DNA from 3 places in the Kocuria nitroreducens genome. Region 3 is predicted to be linked to each of the others. Evidence: riboswitches for the same ligand, from Rfam matches in the RefSeq annotation. Region 3 holds a riboswitch; each other region holds the start of a gene.
The links. A riboswitch is a leader RNA that binds a small molecule or an ion and turns the genes downstream of it on or off. The one in region 3 is predicted to bind S-adenosylmethionine.

Region 1 (7,212 bases), on a different contig from region 3:
TTAGCGGGTCGCTCCGGACCCCGTGCAACCCCCGTGCGGCCCCGGCCGCACCGGGACGGTGTCCGCTCAGGCGGGTGGGGCGAGCGGCGGGGTCCGGTCCGGGTCCACGGTCCAGCCCCGCCGGAGCATGGAGCGGAGCTCGATCAGGGGGCAGGTGTCCATGACCACGTCCAGACCGGCCCGCTCCGCCCGGGCGGCCGCGGACTCGTCGACGACGCCCAGCTGCAGCCACACCGCCGCGGCACCCGCGGCGATGGCCTGGTCCACGACCGCGCCGACGCGGCGGGAGTTGACGAAGCAGTCCACCACGTCGATCGGCCGGGGCACCTCGGCGAGCGTGCGGTAGCCGGGCTCGCCGTGCACCGGCTCGCCCTTCGGGTTCACCGGGACGATCGTCATGCCGAGGTCGTCGCGGATCTGCCGGGCGACCGAGTGGGCCGGGCGGGCCGTGTTGCCGGTGAGTCCCACCACGGCCCACCGGCCGGGCCGGGTCATGAGGCGGTCGATGACGGCGGGGTCGTTGCGGGTCATGGCACCAGCCTGGCACGGAACCCGCACCCGCCCCCTGCCCTCTTCCGCGCGGTGGCACCGTGACGGTCACCGCACGGAAGGCGGGAGGGGTCAGGAGAAGAGCGGCAGGAGGTCCGCGTGCGCGCCCAGCTCCGCGCGCTCCTGGGCGGTCAGCTCCGCACGGCCGGTGCCCACGCGGGCGAAGTGCTCGTCGCTCCAGTGCTCGAGCGGTTCCCGCTCCCACAGGTCGGTGAGGATGCGCCGGACCTCGGCGAGCCCGTCCACGGCGGGGCCCGGGGAGCCGTCCAGGTGCTGGATCAGGTCCAGGTGGTGCACCGTGGCCTCCACCGCGAGGGTGCTCAGCAGGTCCTCGACGCGCAGCACGTGCCCTTGGGTGCGGACCGCGCCGCCGCCGCAGTGCTCCGCCGCGTGCACGAGCGCCCGGGCGGTCTCTCGGTGGAGCTCTCGCACCGGATCCCAGTCCAGGACCATGGAAGCGGCCACGCGGGTGCGGCGCCGGTCCTCGGCGGCCCCCGCGGGGTCGCCGTCCCGGTCGGTCCAGTAGGTCGCGGCGTCCCGGTCGGGGCGGGCGGTCGTGGGCGTGTGCAGGGCGACCAGCCCCCGCAGCGCGTCCATCGCGCAGTGGTGGGTGAGGTCCCGGACCGACCACCCCGTGCACCCCGTGGCGGCCCAGGAGTCGTCGTCGCCGAGCCCGTCGAGGACCGCGCCGAACGCCACGCAGGCGTCGCGCACCAGGTCCGCCCGGGCCGGGGTTCTGCGGCTCGTCATGGGTCCATGGTGGGGCACGCAGGGCTCCTGTGCCAGCGATCTGTCACGGCGACCACGGATGCGCCGGATTTGCCAGGGGACGCGCCGAGGACGTTCAATGGGCCCGTAACCATCCGGAGCGGCTGAGAGACCTGGCTCGTCGACGTCGCAGCAACCGGCACGGATCCGTCTGATCCTCCGTGCGAGGTGCTAATGCCAGGACCGATGGAGTTGATCATGAGCACTTCTCTGCGGAGCCCTGTGCCGTCCACCACCTCGAAGCGCGCCTTCTCCGTGGTGTTCGAGCACGTCGGCAAGGCGTTCCCGTCCGGCGGCGAGACGCACCACGTCCTGCGGGACGTCGACGTGACGGCCCTGCCCGGCGAGGTCCTGGCGATCCTCGGACCCTCGGGGTGCGGCAAGTCCACCCTGCTGCGTGCGGCGGCGGGACTCGACACCGCCTCGGCGGGCCGGGTGCTCATCGACGGCACCCCCGTGTCCGGGATCGACCCGCGCTGCGCGGTCGCCTTCCAGGAGCCGCGCCTGCTGCCGTGGCGCTCCGTGCGCGAGAACGTCCGCCTGGGCCTGCCCCGCGGGCTCCCCCGGGGCGAGGGGGACGCCGTCGTCGACGACCTGCTGCGCCTGGTCGGCCTCACCGCGCACGCGGGTCACCGTCCCCGCGCGATCTCCGGCGGCATGGCCCAGCGCGCGTCCCTGGCCCGGGCCCTGGCCCGCAACCCCGGGGTCCTGCTGCTCGACGAGCCCTTCGGCGCGCTCGACGCCCTGACCCGGCTGAAGATGCAGGACCTCCTGCTCACGATCCACGCCGCCCAGCCCACCACCGTCCTGCTCGTCACCCACGACGTCGACGAGGCGCTGCAGCTCGCGGACCGGATCGTGGTCCTGGGCCGGACCGGGCCCACCGCTCCCGCCTCGATCAGCACGATCCTCACCGTCCCCGGGGAGCGTCCCCGGGACCGGGCCTCCGAGGTCCTGGCGGAGCTGCGCGTGCAGCTCCTCGGCCACCTCGGCGTCGACACCCACCACTCCGCGACCCGCTGACGCGGCCCGCTCCGTCTCTCCGCCCCGGGCCGGCCCCGGCGCCCACCCGCGCCGCCCGGCACCGTCCACCTCCTCCGAAAGGCTCCGCCATGCCCCTGCCCCAGCGTTCCGTCCGCACGATCCCCGCGCTCGCCGCCGCCCTGGCCCTGGGCCTGACCGGGTGCATGGCCGGTGAGGGCTCCGGCGAGGCGCCGTCGGAGGCGGCCGGGAACGGCACCGTCCGCGTGGACTGGGCCACCTACAACCCGCTGTCCGTGGTGATCAAGGAGAAGGGCTGGCTCGAGACCGCGTTCGCCGAGGAGGGCATCGAGGTGGAGTGGGTGCAGTCCGCCGGGTCGAACAAGGCCAACGAGGCGCTGCGGGCGGAGGCGGTGGACATCGGCTCCACGGCGGGCTCCGCGGCGCTGCTGGCCCGCAGCAACGGCACCCCGATCCAGGTGATCGACCTCTACTCGCAGCCGGAGTGGTCCGCCCTGGTCACCACCGCAGGAAGCGGGATCGAGGAGGTCGCGGACCTCGAGGGCCGTACCGTGGCCGCGACCAAGGGCACCGATCCGTACTTCTTCCTGCTCCAGGCCCTCGACGAGGCCGGGGTGGACGCCGGCGACGTCACGATCCAGAACCTGCAGCACGCCGACGGCCGCGCCGCCCTGGAGAACGGCCAGGTGGACGCCTGGTCCGGGCTCGACCCGATCATGGCCGCCGCGGAGGAGAACGGCGCGGAGCTGTTCTACCGCAACGTCGACTTCAACACGTACGGCTTCCTCAACGCCCACGAGACCTTCCTCGAGGAGCAGCCCGAGGCCGCCCAGACCGTGGTGGACGTCTACGCCTACGCCCGGGAGTGGGCGCAGGAGAACACCGCGGAGACCGCGCAGCTGCTCGCCGAGGCGGCCGGGATCGAGCTGTCCGTGGCCGAGAAGGTGCTCGAGCGCACGAACCTGGACATCGACCACGTGCCCGGCGGCGAGCAGCTGGCGGTCCTCGAGAAGGTCGGGCCGATCTTCGTCGAGTCCGACGACGTGGCCGACCAGGAGCAGATCGACGAGGCGCTCGGGAGCATCGTGGAGAGCTCCTACGCAGAGAACGCCGACGCCTCCCGCGCGGCGGAGCTGGTCGGGGGCCAGGAGTGACGCAGTCGCTGCCATCTGCCGAGGACACGGAGCACATCGACGACTCACCCGCCCCCGCGGCGGCGGCTTCCCGGCGGCGGCCGCTGCTGCGCACCGGACTGGGCCTGCTGCTGCCCGCGGCGCTGCTGGTGCTGTGGCACGTCCTGTCCACCGCCGGGGTCTTCAGCGCCGTGCAGCTGCCGGCACCGCTCGCGGTGCTCGAGGCCGGGATCGGCCTCCTGTCCGGCGGGGACCTCTGGACCCACGTGGGCATCTCGACCCAGCGCGTGCTGATCGGCTTCCTGATCGGCGCCGGGCTGGGACTCGTGGCCGGGTCCTTCATCGGCCTCTCCCGGTGGGGGTCCACGCTGGTCGGCCCCACGATCGGGGCCTTCCGCGCGGTGCCGTCCCTGGCGTGGGTGCCGCTGCTGCTGCTGTGGATCGGCCTCGGCGAGGACTCCAAGGTCACGCTGGTGGCCATCGGCGCGTTCTTCCCCGTCTACACCACCGTCTCCGCCGCCCTGCAGCACGTGGACCGCAACCTCATCGAGGCGGCGCGGGCCTTCGGGATCCACGGGCTGCGCCTGCTCACCACGGTGCAGCTGCCGGCCGTCATGCCGTCGGTCATCTCGGGGCTGCGCCTCGCCCTGGCCCAGGCGTGGCTGTTCCTCGTGGCCGCCGAGCTGCTGGGGGCGTCCATGGGCCTGGGCTGGTTGCTCACCGACTCGCAGAACAACGGCCGGACCGACCGCCTGCTGCTGGCGATCGTCCTGCTCGCGGTGCTCGGCAAGGCCTCGGACGCGCTGCTGGGCGTGTTCGAGAAGTGGGCCGTCAAGAAATGGGCCTGACACGTGCGCCTGGCACAGTGGACCCGTCCGTGCGAGCACGACCTGCGCGGACAGGTCCTGGACGGACAGGACCTGCGCAGGCAGGAAAGGACCGCAGCACCGTGAGCCAGAGCTGGAGCAACCCCTCCTCCCCCACCCCGAACCCCGCGCTCGGATCCGACGAGGCCCGGATCGCGTTCTGGGTGGACCAGGCGTCCCGGCTGGACTGGGCCGAGCCGTGGAGCACCGCCCACCGGTTCGTGCGTCCCGAGCGCATCGGGACGGACGAGCAGGGCCGCCCCGCGTGGTCGGTCCCGGAGATCGCGTGGTTCGAGGGCGGGAGGCTCAACGTGGCCCACAACTGCGTGGACCGCCACGTCGAGGCCGGCCGCGGGGCCCACGTGGCCCTGTACTTCGAGGGCGAGCCCGGGGACCGGCTGGTCTACACCTACGCCGACCTGCAGCGGGAGGTCTCCCGCGCCGCCAACGCCCTGCTCGCGCTGGGCGTGGAGCAGGGCGACCGCGTGGTGATCTACCTCCCCGTCATCCCGGAGACCGTCATCATCACGCTGGCCTGCGCCCGCATCGGCGCGGTGCACTCCCTGGACTTCGGCGGGTTCTCCGCCGAGGCGCTGCGCTTCCGCGTCGAGGACACCGGCGCCAAGGTCCTGGTGACCACGGACGGACAGCACCGGCGCGGGGCCGTGGTGCCCGTGAAGGCCGTCGCCGACGAGGCCGCCGGCGGCGACAACGCGATCGAGCACGTCGTCGTCGTGCGCCGCACCTCGCGGCCGGGCCGCACGGACCTGCCGCGCGGCACCCGGGGCACGCACTCCAAGGAGGAGGACGCCGTCCCGTGGACGCGCGGACGGGACGTGTGGTGGCACGAGCTGATCGCCGAGCAGTCCGCCGTGCACGTGCCCGAGGCCTTCGACGCCGAGACGCCGCTGTTCATCATCTACACGTCGGGGACCACCGGGCGGCCCAAGGGCCTGGTGCACACCATGGGCGGCTACCTCGTCCAGGCCGCGTACACGCACGCCCTGCTCTTCGACCTGCTCCCGGACGTGCCCGACGACGAGGGGCACCTGCGCCCGGACGAGCTGGCCACGGTCAACGACCCCGCGAAGGTCGACGCCGCCGTGCACTGGTGCACCGCCGACCTCGCCTGGGTCACCGCGCACACCTACGAGATCTACGGTCCCCTGGTCAACGGCGTGTCCGAGGTGATCTACGAGGGCACCCCGAGCACCCCGCACTGGGGGCGGCACTTCGAGGTGATCGAGCGCTACGGCGTCACCACCTACTACACGGCGCCCACGCTGGTCCGCTCGCTCATGGGCGCGTTCCCGAGGGGCGTCCCGCCGCTCTACAACCTCAACTCGATCCGGCTGCTCGGCTCCGTGGGGGAGTCGATCAACCCCGAGGCCTGGCGCTGGCTGCGGGCGCAGCTGGGCCGGGACGAGGTGCCGTTCGTGGACACGTGGTGGCAGTCCGAGACCGGCGCCGCCGTGATGTCCCCCCGCCCGCACGACCCGCAGTTCGCGCCCCCGGGGACGTTCGACGACGGGGCGCCACGCACCGCGCTCAAGCCCGGTTGCGCGACCCGTGCGGTCCCCGGGATCTCGACCCGCGTGGTCGACGAGACCGGGGAGGCCGTCCCGCCCGGGGTGCAGGGCTTCGTGGTGGTGGACCGGACCGGTCCGTCGATGGCCCGCACCGTGTGGGGCGACCCGCAGCGCTACCTGTCCTCCTACTGGGAGGCCTACGCGGAGCAGGGGTGGTTCCTCGCCGGGGACGGCGCCCGCTACGACGAGGAGGGGGACATCTACATCCTCGGGCGGGTCGACGACGTCATCAACGTCTCCGGGCACCGGCTGTCCACCATCGAGATCGAGTCGGCACTCGTCACCCACCCGTGGGTGGTCGAGGCCGGCGCCGCGCCGGTGCGCGACGATCTGACCGGGCACGCCGTGCTCGCCTACGTGGTGCTGACGCCCGAGGCCGGGCGAGTCCCCGCTGACGAACTGACCGCGGTGCTGCGCGAGCACGTGGCGCACGAGATCGGGCCGATCGCCAAGCCACGGGCGGTCGTGGCGGTCCCGGACCTGCCGAAGACCCGGTCCGGGAAGATCACCCGGCGACTGCTCGCGCAGCTGTGGGAGGGAGCCCCGCTGGGCGACCGGTCCTCGCTGCAGAATGAGGAGGCGCTCGATCGCATCGCAGGTGTCCTGGCCGAACGGCAGTAGGCCCCCTCCGCAAGGACGTTGAGACTTGTGACTCCTCAGCCCGCACCGCCCCTAGGATGAATGCCGTGAACGACTCCCCCCGCCCCGCAGGCACCACCCGCTCCGTGCCGGACGGGCTGCTGCCCGCGGTGCCGAACGCCGACCTCAAGCTCGCGATGGCCGCCTCCGGCGCCCTGTTCTCGGGCTACGTGCTGGTGCACATGCTGGGCAACCTGAAGATCTACCAGGGCGAGGAGAAGTACAACGCCTACGCCGAGTTCCTCCGCACGGCCGGTGCTCCCGTGCTGCCGCGCGGCACTGTGCTCTGGGCGGCCCGCGCCGTGCTCGCCGCGGGCCTCGTCGTCCACGCGGGCGGCGCCGCGGTGCTGACCGCGCGGTCCTGGGCGGCGAACGGGACGCTGCTGCCGCGCACCGGCCGGCGCCCGCGGGGTCGCCGTCGCACCCCGTGGGCGGTGGCGAAGCGTTCGATGCGCAGCACGGGCGGCGTGCTCGGGCTGTTCACGGTCTTCCACGTCCTCGACCTGACCCTGGGCGCCCGGCCCGCCGCGGTCAGGGGCTTCGAGCACGGCAGCGCCCACGCCAACCTCGTGGCCAGCCTCTCCCGCCCGCCGGTGGCCGCCGCCTACGCCCTGTCCATGGCGGCACTGGCCGCCCACCTGGTGCACGGCATCCCGGAGATCGCCA
Region 2 (7,212 bases), on a different contig from region 3:
GGCCGCCGCCGGCGGCGCGGTGGGCCTCATCGAGTCCGGCGACGAGATCGAGATCGACGTCGCCCGGCGCGTGCTGCGCGTGAACGTGGACGACGCCGTCCTGGCCGCCCGCCGGCAGGCCAAGGGGCCGGCCCCGTGGTACCCCACCAAGCCGCGCGAGCGCCAGGTCTCCAAGGCCCTGCGCGCCTACGCCTCGATGGTCACCTCCGCGGACAAGGGCGCCGTGCGGGCGATCTGACCCGGCCCCTCCGTTCCGCGAGGTCGCGGTGGACGGCGACCGGCTGCCGCGTGCTCGTGCTGGTGCTCGGCATCGGTGGAGCCACGCTGGACCTGGACCTGGACCTGGACCTGGCCCGGTCCCTGGCCGACCTGTCCATGGCGGTCATGGCCACCATCGACCCGGTGGTTCTGGTGCTGCTCGCCGGCGTGGCCGTCCGGGTGCTCATGAACGACGAGGCCCAGCGCAGGCAGGGCGCCGAGCCGGTCTTCCACAGCGGCGACGTCCCGGGCCGGTCCGGGACCGGGGCCTGGGACGGCACCGACGGGGTGACCACCCGGGCCTGCTGGGAGGACCGGGTGGCCGAGCGCGCCCGCTGATCCCGTCCGGCGCGGGTGCCCCGCGTGGTGCCGTCCGCGCCGGACGCTCTACAGTGGCACCATGGAATCTCGTACCCAGATGACCGCCGCGGAGCTCCGGCAGCTCCAGGCCCCCCTCAAGGACCGTTACCGGGCCGAGCCCGGGGCGGCCTGCACGCCCCTGCACTCCCACGGCGACTTCCGGGACCCCGGACTGACCTGCACTGTCGACACCTGGGCGGGTCCCGTGCGGGGCGGTCCGCACTCCGCCACCGGCGGTGACGGCAGCGATGCCTGCTCCGGGGACATGCTCCTCGACGCGCTCCTGGCCTGCGCCGGGGTGACCCTGCGCAGCGTCGCCACCGCCATGGGCGTGGAGGTGCGCTCGGCCGAGCTGACCGCGGACGGGATGTTCGACGCCCGCGGCACCCTGGGCGTCGACCGGGCCGTGCCCGTCGGGGTCCAGGACGTCGTCGTGACCGCCCGCGTGGACGCGGACCTCGACGACACCGCCCTGGATCGCCTCGCGCGGGCCACGGAGCGGTACTGCGTGGTCAGCCAGAGCCTGAAGGCCGAGGTGCGGTTCGTCCTCGAGCGCGTGTAGCGACCTGCCCAGCGGGACGGGGCGGCCCCGGATGCCTCAAGCTTCCGGGGCCGTCGCCGTTCAGGCCAGGGCCTGCCGCTTCGCCGAGATGACCCCGGTGTTGAACCCGGCCAGGTGGAGGCCGCCGTGGAAGCGGGCGTGCTCGATCTTCACACAGTGGTCCATGACCACGCCGAGCCCGCCCTCCTCGGCGATCCTGGCCGCCTCCTCGTGCCAGGAGCCCAGCTGCAGCCACAGGGTCCTCGCCCCGACGGCCACGGCGTCGCGGGCCACGCCGGGGAGGTCGTCGTGGCGCCGGAACGCGTCGACGAGGTCGGGGGTCTCCGGCAGGTCGGCGAGGGACGGGTAGACGGGCCGGCCCATGATCTCCCGCAGCACCGGGTTGACGAAGTACACCCGGTACGGCGAGGAGGACAGCAGGTACGTCGAGACGAAGTAGGACGCGCGAGAGGGCTTGTCGGACGCGCCCACGATGGCGATCGACTCGGTGCCGTGCAGGATGGCCAGCCGCTCGGGCGCGCTCGGTCCCGTCCAGGTGCGGGTCTCGGCGGTCATCGGAGTGCTCCTTCGACGGTCGGGGCGGACTCCCGGGCCAGCCCGGTGGCCGCGGAAAGGGCCTGGTCCAGGTCCCAGAGGATGTCCTCGACGTCCTCGAGGCCCACCGACAGGCGGATGAGGTCCTCCCGCACGCCCGCCTGGAGCAGCTGCTCGGCCGAGAGCTGCTGGTGGGTGGTCGAGGCCGGGTGCAGGACGAGGGTGCGGGCGTCGCCGATGTTGGCGAGGTGGCTGGCCAGCTGCAGGTTCTCGATGAACCGGGCGCCCACCTCCCGTCCGCCGAGCCGGTCCGTGGGGGAGACCCCGAACGCGAAGACGGCCCCCGGGCCGAGGGGCAGGTATCTCCGCGCCCGGTCGTGGTGGGGGTGGCTCGGCAGACCGGCGTAGTTGACGTAGGACACGCGCCGGTCCTCCTCCAGCCACCGCGCGACGGCCTGCGCGTTGGCCAGGTGCGCGTCCATCCGCTGCGGCAGCGTCTCCACGCCCTGGAGCAGGTTCCACGCGGACTGGGGCGCCAGGGCGGGGCCGATGTCCCGTAGCTGCTCGGTGCGCAGCCGGGTCAGGAACCCGTACTCCCCGAAGTTCCCCCACCAGGTGACGTCGTTGTACGTCGGCACCGGCTCCGTCATCGACGGGAAGTTGCCGTTCGCCCAGTCGAAACGGCCGGACTCGACGACGACGCCGCCCAGCGTGGTGCCGTGGCCGCCCAGGAACTTGGTGGCGGAGTGGATGACGATGTCGGCCCCGTGCTCAATGGGACGGATCAGGTACGGCGGGGTCATGGTCGAGTCGACGACCAGCGGCACACCGGCCTCGTGCGCGACCGCGGCGAGGCCCTCCAGGTCGGCGATCCCCCCGGACGGGTTGGCCACGACCTCCGTGTAGACGGCCTTGGTGCCCGGGCGCACCGCGGCCCGGTAGTCGGCGGGGTCGGTGCCGGGCACGAACGTGGTCTCGATCCCGAACCGGCGGAGGGTGACGTCCAGCTGGGTGACCGTCCCCCCGTAGAGCTGGGCGGAGGCCACGATGTGGTCCCCGGCCTGGGCGAGCGCGGCGAACACGAGGAACTCGGCAGACATGCCGGAGGCGGTGGCCACGGCGCCGATGCCGCCTTCGAGGGACGCGATGCGCTCCTCGAACGCCGCGACCGTCGGGTTGCCGATGCGGGAGTAGATGTTGCCGTACTTCTGCAGGGCGAACAGGTTGGCGGCGTCGTCGGCGTCCTTGAAGACGAACGAGCTGGTCTGGTAGATCGGGACCGCCCGGGCGCCGTGCTCGGCGTCGGGGGTGCCCCCGGCGTGCAGGGCGCGGGTGCGGAACCCGAACTGGTGGTCGGCCATGGGAAGGACTCCTCGTGCAGGTGGTGCCGCTGATCGGTCCCGGACGGAGAGGTGCCCCCGGTGGACGGCCCGGGAGTGCGCTGCTCCATCGGTCCTGGCGGTAGCACCGTGCGGTCCGCGACGTCGACCACGGTTGCTGCGGCGTCGTCGATCCAGGTCTCTCGGCCGCTCGGGATGGCTGCCCTCCATTGTGGTCGTCCGGAGTGTTTCGCGCCAACCGGGCCGTCACGCTCCGCCGATCTGACACGGACGGGTTCCCTGGCCTATTGTGGGAACGCATTCAGCACGATCACGAGACCCGGCGCGAAGCTCTGGCTGGCCGGGCGGCAACCCTCTCCCGTAGCGGGGTGCCCCAGATGAGGATCGGGCCGCAGGGCACACCGCCTGCGGCAAGTACGGCGCCCTCCGCGCCGGATCTGCGCAGCACCCCTGAACGGGGTGCCGGGCCACGGGGCAGATCAGCTCAGGAAAGGCGCACCCCGCCCGATGACCCCGCACGGCCCTGCCACTCTCTGGACACCCCCGGACTCCGCCTTCAGGGACTCCGCCATGAGCCGCTTCGCACTCGCCCACGGGTTCGACCCCCGTCGCTACGACGAGCTGCACGGCTGGTCGGTGACCCGGCGGGAGGAGTTCTGGAACGCGCTGTGGGACTTCACGGGCGTGCTCGGGGACAAGGGCGACGTCGTGGAGCAGGCGCCGCCGGCCGACGGCGGCGATCTCGAGCTGCTGCCCTCCCTGCGGCACGGACGCATGTTCGGGACCAGGTACTTCCCCGCCGGGCGGCTCAACGTGGCCGAGAACCTGCTGCGGGGCGAGCCCCACCGGCTCGCGGTGCTCGCCGCGGACGAGACGGGAACCCACACGCGGCTCACCGTGGGGGAGCTGCGTGGACGGGTCGCAGCCGTCCAGGCGGGGCTGCGGGCGGCAGGGGTCGGTGAGGGCGACGTCGTCGCCGGCATCCTCCCCAACACCGTCGAGAACCTCACCACGATGATCGCCACCCTGTCCCTGGGGGCCGCCTGGGCCGGCTGCTCCCCGGACTTCGGGGTGGCCGGCCTGGTCGACCGGATCGGGCAGGTGGGCCCGTCGGTGGTGGTCGCCGCGCAGGGCTACGCCTACAACGGCCGCGACTTCGACGTGCGGGACAGGGCGGAGGAGGTCGTCGCCCGCCTGGCGACCACGCCCGATCTCGTCCTGGTCGGCTCGCCCCGGTGGGAGGACGAGTTCACGGACGAGACCTCGCCCCTCACGCTCGAGCGCTTCCCGTTCGACGCGCCCGGCCTGATCATGTTCACCTCGGGCACCACGGGGCTGCCCAAGGCCATCGTGCACAGCGCCGGTGGCGTCCTGCTCCAGCACCTCAAGGAGCACGTCCTGCACGGGGACGTCCGTCCCGGCGACGTGCACTCCTGGTTCACGTCCACCGCCTGGATGATGTACGCGTGGGTCGTGTCCGTCCTGGCGGCCGAGGCGGCCGTGCTGCTCATCGACGGCCACCCCTCGCCCCGCCTCCCCGACGGCACCGCCGACCACGGACACCTGTGGCGGATGGCGGACGAGGCCGGGCTCACCCACTTCGGCACGAGCCCCCGGTACCTGACCGCTCTCATGGACTCCGGGTACGCGCCCCGGGAGCACCACGACCTGAGCGCCCTGCGATCGGTCCTCTCGGCCGGGGCGCCCGTCTCCCCGGAGCAGTACGACTGGCTGTACGCCGAGGTGAAGCAGGACATGGTCTTCGCCTCGATCTGCGGCGGGACGGAGATCCACGGCTGCTTCCAGCTCGGCTCCCCCCTCCACCCGGTGCGCCGGGGCGAGATCACCTGCATCGCCCTCGGGCACGCCGTCAGCGTGCTGGACGAGCGGGGAGCGCCGGTGGTCGGGGAGAAGGGCGAGCTCGTGTGCACCGAGCCCTTCCCGTCGATGCCGCTGACCTTCCTCGGGGAGGGGGGACTGCAGCGCTACCACCACACCTACTTCGCCGAGCGCCCGGACGTGTGGACCCACGGCGACCTCGCCGAGATCACCACGCGCCGCTCCGTCGTCGTCCACGGCCGCTCGGACACGACGCTCAAGCCCAACGGCGTGCGGATCGGCACCGCGGAGATCTACCGGGTGGTCGACCGGCGCCCCGAGGTCGCCGAGTCCCTCGTCTTCGGGCACACCGCCCGCACCGACGAGGAGGTCGTCCTCTGCCTCGTGATGGCCGACGGGCACGAGCTGACCCCCGGCTTCGCCGCGGAGCTGAGGGCGGACATCCGCACCCAGGCCTCGCCCCGGCACGTCCCCGCCCACGTCTTCTCCGTCGCCGAGGTCCCCTACACCCTCAACGGCAAGAAGGTCGAAGGCGCGGCACGCACCGCCGCCGGCGGCGGGGCCGTGAAGAACGAGGCGTCGCTGGCCAACCCCGGCTCCCTCGACGCGTACAGGAAGCTGTTCGCATGAGTCGCGGCCAGGGAACGGCGCGCGGCGCGATCGTCGGCGTGGGCGAGCTCCGGCCGGTCCGCCGGACGGAGGACGCCACGACCATGGGCCTGCTGGCCCGGGCCGCGAAGCTCGCCGTCGAGGACGCCGGGATCGGCAAGGGCGAGATCGACGGGCTGCTGATGGGCCCCCAGGTCGGCGAGACCCCGCAGCACGTCCCGGCGATGCTCTCCGAGTACCTCGGCCTGCAGCCCCGGATGGCGAACGTGGTGGACCTCGGCGGGGCCACCGGACCGGGCATGCTCTGGCGGGCGGCGGCGGCGATCGACGCGGGCATGGCCGACGTCGTGCTGTGCCTGGTCGGCAACCACCGCAATCCGGTGCCGCCCCGCTCGCCCAACCGCAATCCGATCCGCGAGTTCGACGTCCCGTTCGGGGCCTCCGGCGCCAACACCTCCTACGCCCTGCTGAAGACCGCCCACATGGACCGGTACGGGACCACCGACGCCGACTTCGCGCGGATCGCCGCCGTCTCCCGGGCCCACGCCGAGCACAACCCGAACGCGATCTTCTCGGGCAGGCCGGCCACGGTGCAGGACGTCCTCGACTCGCCCTTCATCGCCGAGCCGCTGCACCTGCTGGAGATCGTGATGCCGGTGGCGGGGGCCACCGCGGCCGTCGTCGTCAGTCCCGAGCGGGCCGCGGCGATGGACCTGCCCCATGCTCCCGTGCACCTGCTCGGCGCGGGCGAGAAGCTGACCCACCGGGCCATGAGCCAGTCGCCCTCCCTCACGACCGGGCCGCTCAAGCCGTCCACGGCCCAGGCCTGCGCACAGGCGGGGATCTCCCCGGCGGACCTCGACGTCCTGTCGATCTACGACTGCTACACCGTGCTGGCCGCCATCACCCTCGAGGACGCGGGGGTGTGCGGGCCCGGGGAGTTCGCGCAGTGGATGCAGGGCAGGGACCTCTCGCACACCGGTCCGGTGTCCTACAACCCCCACGGCGGCCAGCTGGGGTGCGGCCAGGCCGATCTCGCCGGCGGCATGAGCCATGCCATCGAGGCCGTCCACCAGCTGCGCGGCACCGCCCACGGGCGCCAGGCCGCCGACCCGCACCTCGCCCTCGTCACGGGCAACGGGGCGACCATGAGCGAGGCCGTCGCCCTGGTCCTCGGCTCCCAGGAGGCCGCACGATGACTCTGTCCCGCGAGAAGCAGGTGCTGACCGCCGCGCGGCTGTCCGCCCTCGCCGTGCCCCCGCCCGTCCCGACGGGGGAGACGCGACACTTCTGGGACGCCTGCGCCCGGGGTCGCTTCGAGCTCCAGCACTGCGCCGGGTGCGAGCGCTGGGTGTTCTACCCGCGCGCGCAGTGCCCGCACTGCTGGAGCCAGGACCTGCGCTGGCGGGAAGCCTCGGGGAAGGCCACCGTCCGCAGCTTCACCGTGGTGCACAAGCCCGGGCACCCGGGCTGGGCCGACGCCGCACCGTACGTCGTGGCGGTCCTGGTCCTCGCCGAAGGACCCACGATGCTGACCACCCTCCGCGACGTCGCCCCGGCGGACGTCGCCGTCGGCATGCCCGTCCGGATCTCCTTCACGCCCGTCGGGGAGTACACCCTGCCCACCGCGGTTCCGGCGGGAGAACCCCGATGAGCCCCGGCGCCTACCTGCTCGACGGGATCCGCGTCCCCTTCGGGCGCACCGGGCAG
Region 3 (7,212 bases):
CTCCTCGTCCGTTCGGATGCCGCCCCGGGCGGTGCACGAGCAGCAGGTAGGGGATCTGCTGAATCAACGCCAGCAGATTGAATACCGCATCTGGTGAGAAGCGGTTCCACACGGCGTCGATCCTGCTCTTCAGTTCTCCGGTGATCGCCAGAAACTCCCATGGGACTCCCGCGAACAGCTGGTGCCCCGTGGCGGCTCCGACCACAGCAGGCAGCGGGCTACGGTAGACCGGGATGGACGGGGCAGGAATCCCCACATCGGTCCTACACAGACAAAGTCCCCGTCCAGCGTCCGTGGGTCCGACACCAATGAGACAAAGTGCTCCCTGCTGGTCCGAGGCGCCATGAACGGCTACGCAGGCCCCGGCTCAGTCCGAAATCAGGTTCCCCGAGGGTTGAACAGTTCTGCCCGCATCCCGACATCACCCGGCACCTGGACCGGCTCGGCGAGACGGACGCGCAGTGGGAGATGGCCTGGTCCAGCCTCTACCGTCCCCGCGCCCTGGCCCTCGACGAGTTCTGCCACGGCAACGTGCTGTTCGTGAGCGACGCCGCCCACCTCGTGCCGATCGTCGAGGTGCGCGGGATGATCCTCGGGCTGGAGGACGCGGCCACCGCTGCCCGGCAGCTCGCGGCCGTGGCCTCCGGTGCCGCGGAGTTCGCCCGGCGCACCGCCGACGCCTTCGCTGCGCAGTTCCCGGCCGAGGGAGCCACCGCGCCCGAGCTGTTCGCGGCGGACCGGGAGCTGGTCGGCGTCGAGGGCGGGCACGTCGTCATCGTCCACCCGGAGGGCCTGGTCGTCGCGGTGCCGGCACCGGAGGAGACCGCGGACCCGGCCGTGATCGCCGCGGGCGCCGCCGCCGGGCACACCAGCGGCGAGCGCCGGACGCACACCCCGAGGCCGAAACCGGCCGGCCCTCCAGGACCCGGCCGACCACGATTCGTCGTGGCCGCCCGGGTCCTGAGGGGTCGGTGGACGGGCCGAGGGTCAGTCGCGGTAGAGCAGCAGCGCCTCGCCCTGCCCGCCGCCGCCGCACAGCGACACCGCGGCCCTCCCGGACCCGCGGCGGGAGAGCTCGTAGGCCGCGTGCAGCGCCAGGCGGGCACCGGAGGCGCCGATCGGGTGGCCGACGGCCACGGCGCCGCCGTGGAGGTTGGCCCGTTCCAGTGGGTAGTCGAGGTCCCGCAGCGACTGGATCAGCACGGACGCGAACGCCTCGTTGATTTCGATGAAGTCCAGGTCCTGCACTGACCAGCCGGCCTTAGACACGGCGTCCTCGATCGCCCGGGACGGCTGGGAGTGCAGCGAGGTGTCGGGCCCGGCCACCTGGCCGGGGGCCCCGACCACGGCCAGGTACTCGAGTCCGTGGCGCTCGGCGTACTCCCGGCTGGTGAGGACCACGGCGGCCGCGCCGTCCGACAGCGGCGAGGAGTTGCCGGCCGTGATGGTGCCGTCCTTCGCGAAGGCCGGGCGCAGCTTCGCCATCGACTCCGCCGTGGACTCCGGCCGGACGCCCTGGTCGGTGTCGACGACCAGCGGGTCGCCCTTGCGCTGCGGGACGGTCACGGGGGCGATCTCGTCGCGGAAGACGCCGTCCTCCGTGGCGCGGGCCGCGCGCTGGTGGCTCTGGGCGGCGACCTGGTCCTGCTCCTCGCGGGAGATCGAGCGCTCGCTGTTTCCGGACTCCGTGAGGGAGCCCATGGACACGCACGCGGCGACGTCGACGAGCCCGTCCTTGGCCACGGCGTCCTCGAGCTTGAGGTCGCCGTAGCTCTTGCCCTGCCGCACGCCCATCGCGAGGTGCGGGGTGTTGGTCATGGACTCCTGGCCGCCGGCCACGACGATCTCGGCCTCGCCCGCGCGGATCATCCGGGCGGCATGGGTGACGGCCACGAGCCCGGAGAGGCAGACCTTGTTGACGGTCTCGGCGGGCACGTGCAGCGGGATGCCCGCGGCGACGGCCGCCTGGCGGGCCGGGTTCTGCCCGGCGCCGGCCTGCAGGACGTGGCCCATGACCACGTAGTCCACCTGCTCGGGGGCGATCCCGCCGCGCTCGAGCGCGGCGCGGATGGCGTGGGCACCCAGCTCGGCCGCGGTGAAGGACGCCAGGTGGCCCAGGATCTTGCCCTGGGGCGTGCGGGCGCCGGACAGGACGACGACGTCGGTGGCGGTGCTCATCGGTTCTCCTCAGCGCCGCCGGGGGCGGCGTTCTCGGTGGGGACGGTGTCGGGGGTGACGTCCTGCAGGTCGGTGCGGAAGGACGCCTCGGTCTTCTCGCGGATCTCGTCCTGGGTGACGCCGGGGGCGAGGCTGCGCAGCACGAGCCCGCCGTCCTCGACGTCGAACACGCACAGGTCCGTGACGATGCGGTCGACCACGCGCACGCCGGTGAGCGGGAGGTCGCACTCGGTCTTGATCTTGGCGGAGCCGTCCTTGGTCACGTGCTCGGTCAGCACCACGACGCGCGGGGTGCCGGCCACGAGGTCCATGGCACCGCCCATTCCCTTGACCATCTTGCCGGGGATCATCCAGTTGGCGAGGTCGCCGGTGCCGGAGACCTGCATGGCGCCGAGGATCGCGATCTTGACGTGGCCGCCGCGGATCATCCCGAAGGAGGTGGCGGAGTCGAAGACGGAGGCCCCGGGCAGCAGCGTGATGGTCTGCTTGCCGGCGTTGATGAGGTCCGGGTCCTCGTCGCCCTCGTAGGGGAACGGGCCCATGCCGAGCACCCCGTTCTCCGACTGCAGCACCACGTTGACGCCCTCGGGCAGGTTGTTGGCCACGAGGGTGGGGATGCCGATGCCGAGGTTGACGTAGTCGCCGTCGGAGAGCTCCACGGCGGCGATCGCCGCCATCTCGTCCCGGGTCCAGCTCATGCCTGGTCTCCGTTCTGCTCGGTGGCCCGCCCGGCCGGGCGGGGGCGGACGGTGCGCTGCTCGATGTCCTTGGGTGCGCCGCTGTACTGCGCGACGTGTTGGACGTAGACGCCCGGGGTGACGATGTGGTCGGGGTGGATCTCGCCGACCGCCACGACGTGCTCGACCTCGGCGAAGGTGACCTTCCCGGCGGTCGCGACGATCGGGTTGAAGTTGCGCGCGGTGTAGCGGTAGACGAGGTTGCCGTCGGCGTCCCCGGTGTGGGCGTGGACCAGGGCGATGTCGGCGACGATGCCGCGCTCCTGCACGTAGGTCTCGCCGTCGAACTCGGCGTGCGGCTTGCCCTCGGCCACGAGCGTGCCGACCCCGGTCTTCGTGTAGAAGGCGGGGATGCCGGCGCCGCCGGCCCGGAGCCGCTCGGCGAGGGTGCCCTGCGGGTTGAACTCGACCTCGAGCTCGCCGTCCAGGTACTGCTGGGCGAACAGCTTGTTCTCGCCCACGTAGGAGGCGAGGACCTTCTGCACCTGGCGGTTCTCGAGCAGGACCCCGAGGCCCTTGCCGTCCACGCCCATGTTGTTGGAGACCACCGTGAGGTCCGTGACCCTGGAGTCCCGCACCGCGTCGATGAGATCCCGGGGGATCCCGCTCAGCCCGAACCCGCCCACGGCGAGCGTCATGCCGTCCCGCAGGCTCTCCGCCAGCAGCTCGGCGGCGCTGTCTCTGACCTTGGACACCCTTGTCCCTCCCTCTCGTGCGACTGTGACTCAGCACTCAATCTAGGGAGCCTCCACATAACGGTCAACAGATCCGGCGGAATGACGGTGCTTCTCCTCATCATCCGGCCATTCGAGTCCCGGCTGTCCATATAGTGGAGTCATGGGACGGCAGTCGACGACAGGTGCGGGAACACAGGTGGTCCACCGGGTCGGCCGGCTGCTGCGGGCCGTCGCCGGGCGGGAGCAGGGCAGCACGGTCGCGGAGCTCGCGGCCGAGACCGGGCTGACCCGCCCCACCGTGCACCGGCTGCTCACGGGGCTGGCCGAGGAGGGCTTCGTCGACCGCGCCGCCGGGACCGGGGCCTGGCAGCTGGGCCCGGAGCTGTACGTGCTGGGCGCGGTGGCGGCCCAGCGCTATCCGATCCGGGAACTGGCCGGGCCCTCGCTGCGCCGGCTCGCGGAGGCCACCGGCGAGAGCGCGTTCCTGTCGGTCCGCCGAGGGCTGGAGACCGTCTGCCTGGCCCGCGTGGAGGGCGCCTTCCCCATCCGCTCCCACGTCCTCTACGAGGGGCTGCGGCTGCCGCTCGGCGTGGCCTCGGCGGGGCTGGCGATCCTGGCGCACCTCCCGGACGCGGAGGTGGAGCGGGTCCTCGCGGCCACGCCCGGCGCCCGCGCCGGGTGGGGTCCGCTGCACACGCCCGAGCGGATCCGGGACCTGCTCGCCGGCGTGCGGCGGGAGGGCTTCGCGGTCAACCCGGGGCTGATCGTGGAGGGCAGTTGGGGCATGGCCGCCGCGGTCTTCGACGCGACGGGCGCACCGGTCTACGCGCTGAGCCTCACGGGCATCGAGCCCCGGTTCACCGGCGAGCGCCGGCAGCCCCTGGGACGGGCCCTGCTCACGGAGGCCCACCGGCTCTCCCGGGAGCTGGGCCACCGCTGAGCGGCCCGGGCCGGCCCCGGTCGGTCCGGACGGGGCGCCCCAGCGCACCATCGCCGCGCGGTGCTCAGCGCGCCGTCCAGCCGCCGTCCATCGTGTAGGACGCCCCGGTGACCATGGACGCGTGCGGTCCGGCCAGCCACGCCACGAGGCTGCCGACGTCCTCCGGGTCCACGAGCTTCTTGATCGGCGTCTCACCGAGCATGATCCGCTCCACCACCTCGGACTCGGGGATCCCGTGCACCTTGGCCTGATCGGCGACCTGCTTCTCGACGAGCGGGGTGCGCACGTAGCCGGGGTTGATGCAGTTGCTGGTCACCCCGTGGGCCGCGCCCTCCACCGCGATGGTCTTGGACAGCCCTTCGAGGCCGTGCTTGGCCGAGACGTAGGCGCTCTTGTAGGGGGACGCCCGCAGCCCGTGCACGGAGGAGACGTTGATGACGCGCCCCCAGCCCTTCTCGTACATGTGGGGCAGGGCCGCGCGCACCAGCAGGAACGGGCTCTCGAGCATGAGCACGAGGATGCGGTGGAAGTCCGCGGGATCGAACTCCTGCAGGGGGGACACCTTCTGGATGCCGGCGTTGTTGACCAGCACGTCGACGTCGAGGCTCAGCTCGGCGAGCGCCCCGGTGTCGAGCAGATCCACGGCCCAGGCCCGTCCCCCGAGCTCGCCGGCGACGCGCTGGGCGCCGGCCTCGTCGACGTCGGCCACCACCACGTGGGCGCCGGAGCCGGCGAGAGCTCGGGCGGCCGCGAGGCCGATGCCGCTCGCTCCGCCGGTCACGAGCGCGGTGCGCCCCTCGAGGCCGTTGTCCTGGAACATGGGGGTCCTTTCTTCCGTCCGCGGTGCCCACCGGGTCCGGGGCACCGGTCACCGTCACGGTATGTGATCCGGACCACGACGGCGAGCAGGATCGCGCGTGTCACATTCCGTCACACCCGTCACGCGGGCGCCGAATGGCGCGACGCCCGCCGGTGCGCTTGGATGAAGAGGTCACCATCCAGAGCGGCCGAGAGATCTGGCTCGACGACGCCGCAGCAACCCGGGCGACGGTTCCCCGTCCCACCTCCGGTGCTACCGCCACGACCGATGGAAAGGACGTGCGACCCGTGCTGCACAGTGCCGACCGCATCCTCACGACCCACGCCGGGTCCCTCCCCCGGACCCCGGCGCTGCTCGAGGCGAACCGGGCGAAGGGCAGCGTCCCGGAGGCCGAGTACGACCGGCTCCTGCAGGACTCGGTGGTCGACGTGGTCCGCCGGCAGGACGAGCTCGGGATCGACGTGGTCAACGACGGCGAATACGGCCACGTCATGGCCGCGGAGGTGGACTACGGCGCGTGGTGGCACTACATCTTCGCCCGGATTTCGGGCCTCACCCCCGGCGAGGTGGACCTGTGGGAGCAGGAGCCCCAGCGCTCTGCCCCCGGCCGGGTGGTCCTGACGAGCTTCGGGGACCGCCGGGACCGCCAGATCTTCAACGAGGCGTACACGGACCCCACCTCGGGCATCACCGTGGGCAAGCAGGCGCCGTTCCCGAGGATCACCGGGAAGCTGGAGTACACGGGTCATGCGGCGCTGGAGGCCGACATCCGCAACCTCAAGGCGGGCCTGGCGGCGACGGGCGCGAGCGAGGGCTATCTCGCCGCGCTGTCCCCGGGCTCGTGCGCCCGCCTGGAGAACACCCACTACGCGGACGAGGACGAGGTCCTCACCGCGTGCGCCGAGGTCATGCGCGAGGAGTACCGGGCGATCACCGACGCCGGGCTGATCGTGCAGATCGACGACCCCTCCATCGCGGAGAACTGGGACCAGGTCAACCCGGAGCCCGGCGTGGCGGACTACCAGGCGTTCACGCGCAAGCGCGTGGAGGCCCTCAACTACGCCCTCGAGGGCATCCCGGAGGAGCAGGTCCGCTTCCACCTGTGCTGGGGCTCCTGGCACGGCCCGCACACCACGGACCTCGGGTTCGAGCACCTGGTGGAGCTCATGCTCTCCATCCGGGCCGGCGGCTACAGCTTCGAGGCCGCCAACGCCCGGCACGAGCACGAGTGGAAGGTCTGGCAGGACCACGTGCTGCCCGAGGGCAAGGTCATCATCCCGGGGATCGTCTCCCACGCCACCAACGTCGTGGAGCACCCCGAGCTCGTGGCCGACCGGATCGAGCGCTTCGCCCGCCAGGTGGGCCGCGAGAACGTCATCGCCTCGACCGACTGCGGCCTGGGCGGGCGCATCCACCCGCAGATCGCCGAGGCCAAGCTCGAGACCCTGGTCCGCGGGGCCGAGCTCGCCTCCCGCCGGCTCTGGTCCTGACCGGCCCGCGACGTTCCCGCCGCTCCCGCCGTTCCCGCCGTTCCCGCCGTTCCCGCCGTTCCCCAGGAGGAAACGCATGACCATGCAGAACACCGACCACGTGCGGACCACCCACGTGGGCTCCCTGCCGCGCACCCCGCGCCTGCTCGAGGCCAACCAGCGGCACGCCGAGGGCGCCATCACCTTCGAACAGCTCACCGACGAGCTCGCCGTGGGCGTCGAGTACGTGGTCCGGCGGCAGCGCGAGACCGGCGTGGACGTCGTCAACGACGGCGAGTACGGGCACTCCATGTCCAGCGCGGTCGACTACGGCGCGTGGTGGAACTACTCCTTCTCCCGCCTCGGCGGTCTCACCCCGTCCGACGAGGAC

Region 1: it holds a riboswitch for S-adenosylmethionine, as region 3 does, so the genes downstream of both, ACFYE1_RS15165 (ABC transporter ATP-binding protein) here and ACFYE1_RS07620 (cobalamin-independent methionine synthase II family protein) in region 3, are expected to answer to the same signal.
Region 2: it holds a riboswitch for S-adenosylmethionine, as region 3 does, so the genes downstream of both, ACFYE1_RS16320 (O-acetylhomoserine aminocarboxypropyltransferase/cysteine synthase family protein) here and ACFYE1_RS07620 (cobalamin-independent methionine synthase II family protein) in region 3, are expected to answer to the same signal.

Annotation. Positions count from the first base shown of each region.
Region 1 covers NZ_JBHZTC010000025.1:1,105-8,316, reverse strand. Annotated here, with positions in the region: gene ACFYE1_RS15175 (CoA-binding protein) at 67-531, opposite strand; gene ACFYE1_RS15170 (maleylpyruvate isomerase N-terminal domain-containing protein) at 622-1,299, opposite strand; SAM riboswitch class I at 1,406-1,510, shown strand; gene ACFYE1_RS15165 (ABC transporter ATP-binding protein) at 1,516-2,340, shown strand; gene ACFYE1_RS15160 (aliphatic sulfonate ABC transporter substrate-binding protein) at 2,430-3,473, shown strand; gene ACFYE1_RS15155 (ABC transporter permease) at 3,557-4,300, shown strand; gene ACFYE1_RS15150 (AMP-binding protein) at 4,402-6,528, shown strand; gene ACFYE1_RS15145 (succinate dehydrogenase) at 6,585-7,212, shown strand, end outside.
Region 2 covers NZ_JBHZTC010000032.1:11,756-18,967, forward strand. Annotated here, with positions in the region: gene ilvD (dihydroxy-acid dehydratase) at 1-238, shown strand, start outside; gene ACFYE1_RS16305 (hypothetical protein) at 289-597, shown strand; gene ACFYE1_RS16310 (OsmC family protein) at 659-1,180, shown strand; gene ACFYE1_RS16315 (CoA-binding protein) at 1,241-1,735, opposite strand; gene ACFYE1_RS16320 (O-acetylhomoserine aminocarboxypropyltransferase/cysteine synthase family protein) at 1,732-3,075, opposite strand; SAM riboswitch class I at 3,158-3,256, opposite strand; SAM riboswitch class IV at 3,363-3,477, shown strand; gene ACFYE1_RS16325 (acetoacetate--CoA ligase) at 3,562-5,523, shown strand; gene ACFYE1_RS16330 (thiolase family protein) at 5,520-6,701, shown strand; gene ACFYE1_RS16335 (Zn-ribbon domain-containing OB-fold protein) at 6,698-7,156, shown strand; gene ACFYE1_RS16340 (thiolase family protein) at 7,153-7,212, shown strand, end outside.
Region 3 covers NZ_JBHZTC010000009.1:1,144-8,355, forward strand. Annotated here, with positions in the region: gene ACFYE1_RS07585 (hypothetical protein) at 1-256, opposite strand, end outside; partial or broken gene ACFYE1_RS07590 (hypothetical protein) at 469-597, shown strand; gene ACFYE1_RS07595 (acetyl-CoA C-acetyltransferase) at 988-2,178, opposite strand; gene ACFYE1_RS07600 (CoA transferase subunit B) at 2,175-2,876, opposite strand; gene ACFYE1_RS07605 (CoA transferase subunit A) at 2,873-3,610, opposite strand; gene ACFYE1_RS07610 (IclR family transcriptional regulator) at 3,753-4,532, shown strand; gene ACFYE1_RS07615 (3-hydroxybutyrate dehydrogenase) at 4,597-5,352, opposite strand; SAM riboswitch class I at 5,524-5,626, shown strand; gene ACFYE1_RS07620 (cobalamin-independent methionine synthase II family protein) at 5,640-6,842, shown strand; gene ACFYE1_RS07625 (cobalamin-independent methionine synthase II family protein) at 6,919-7,212, shown strand, end outside.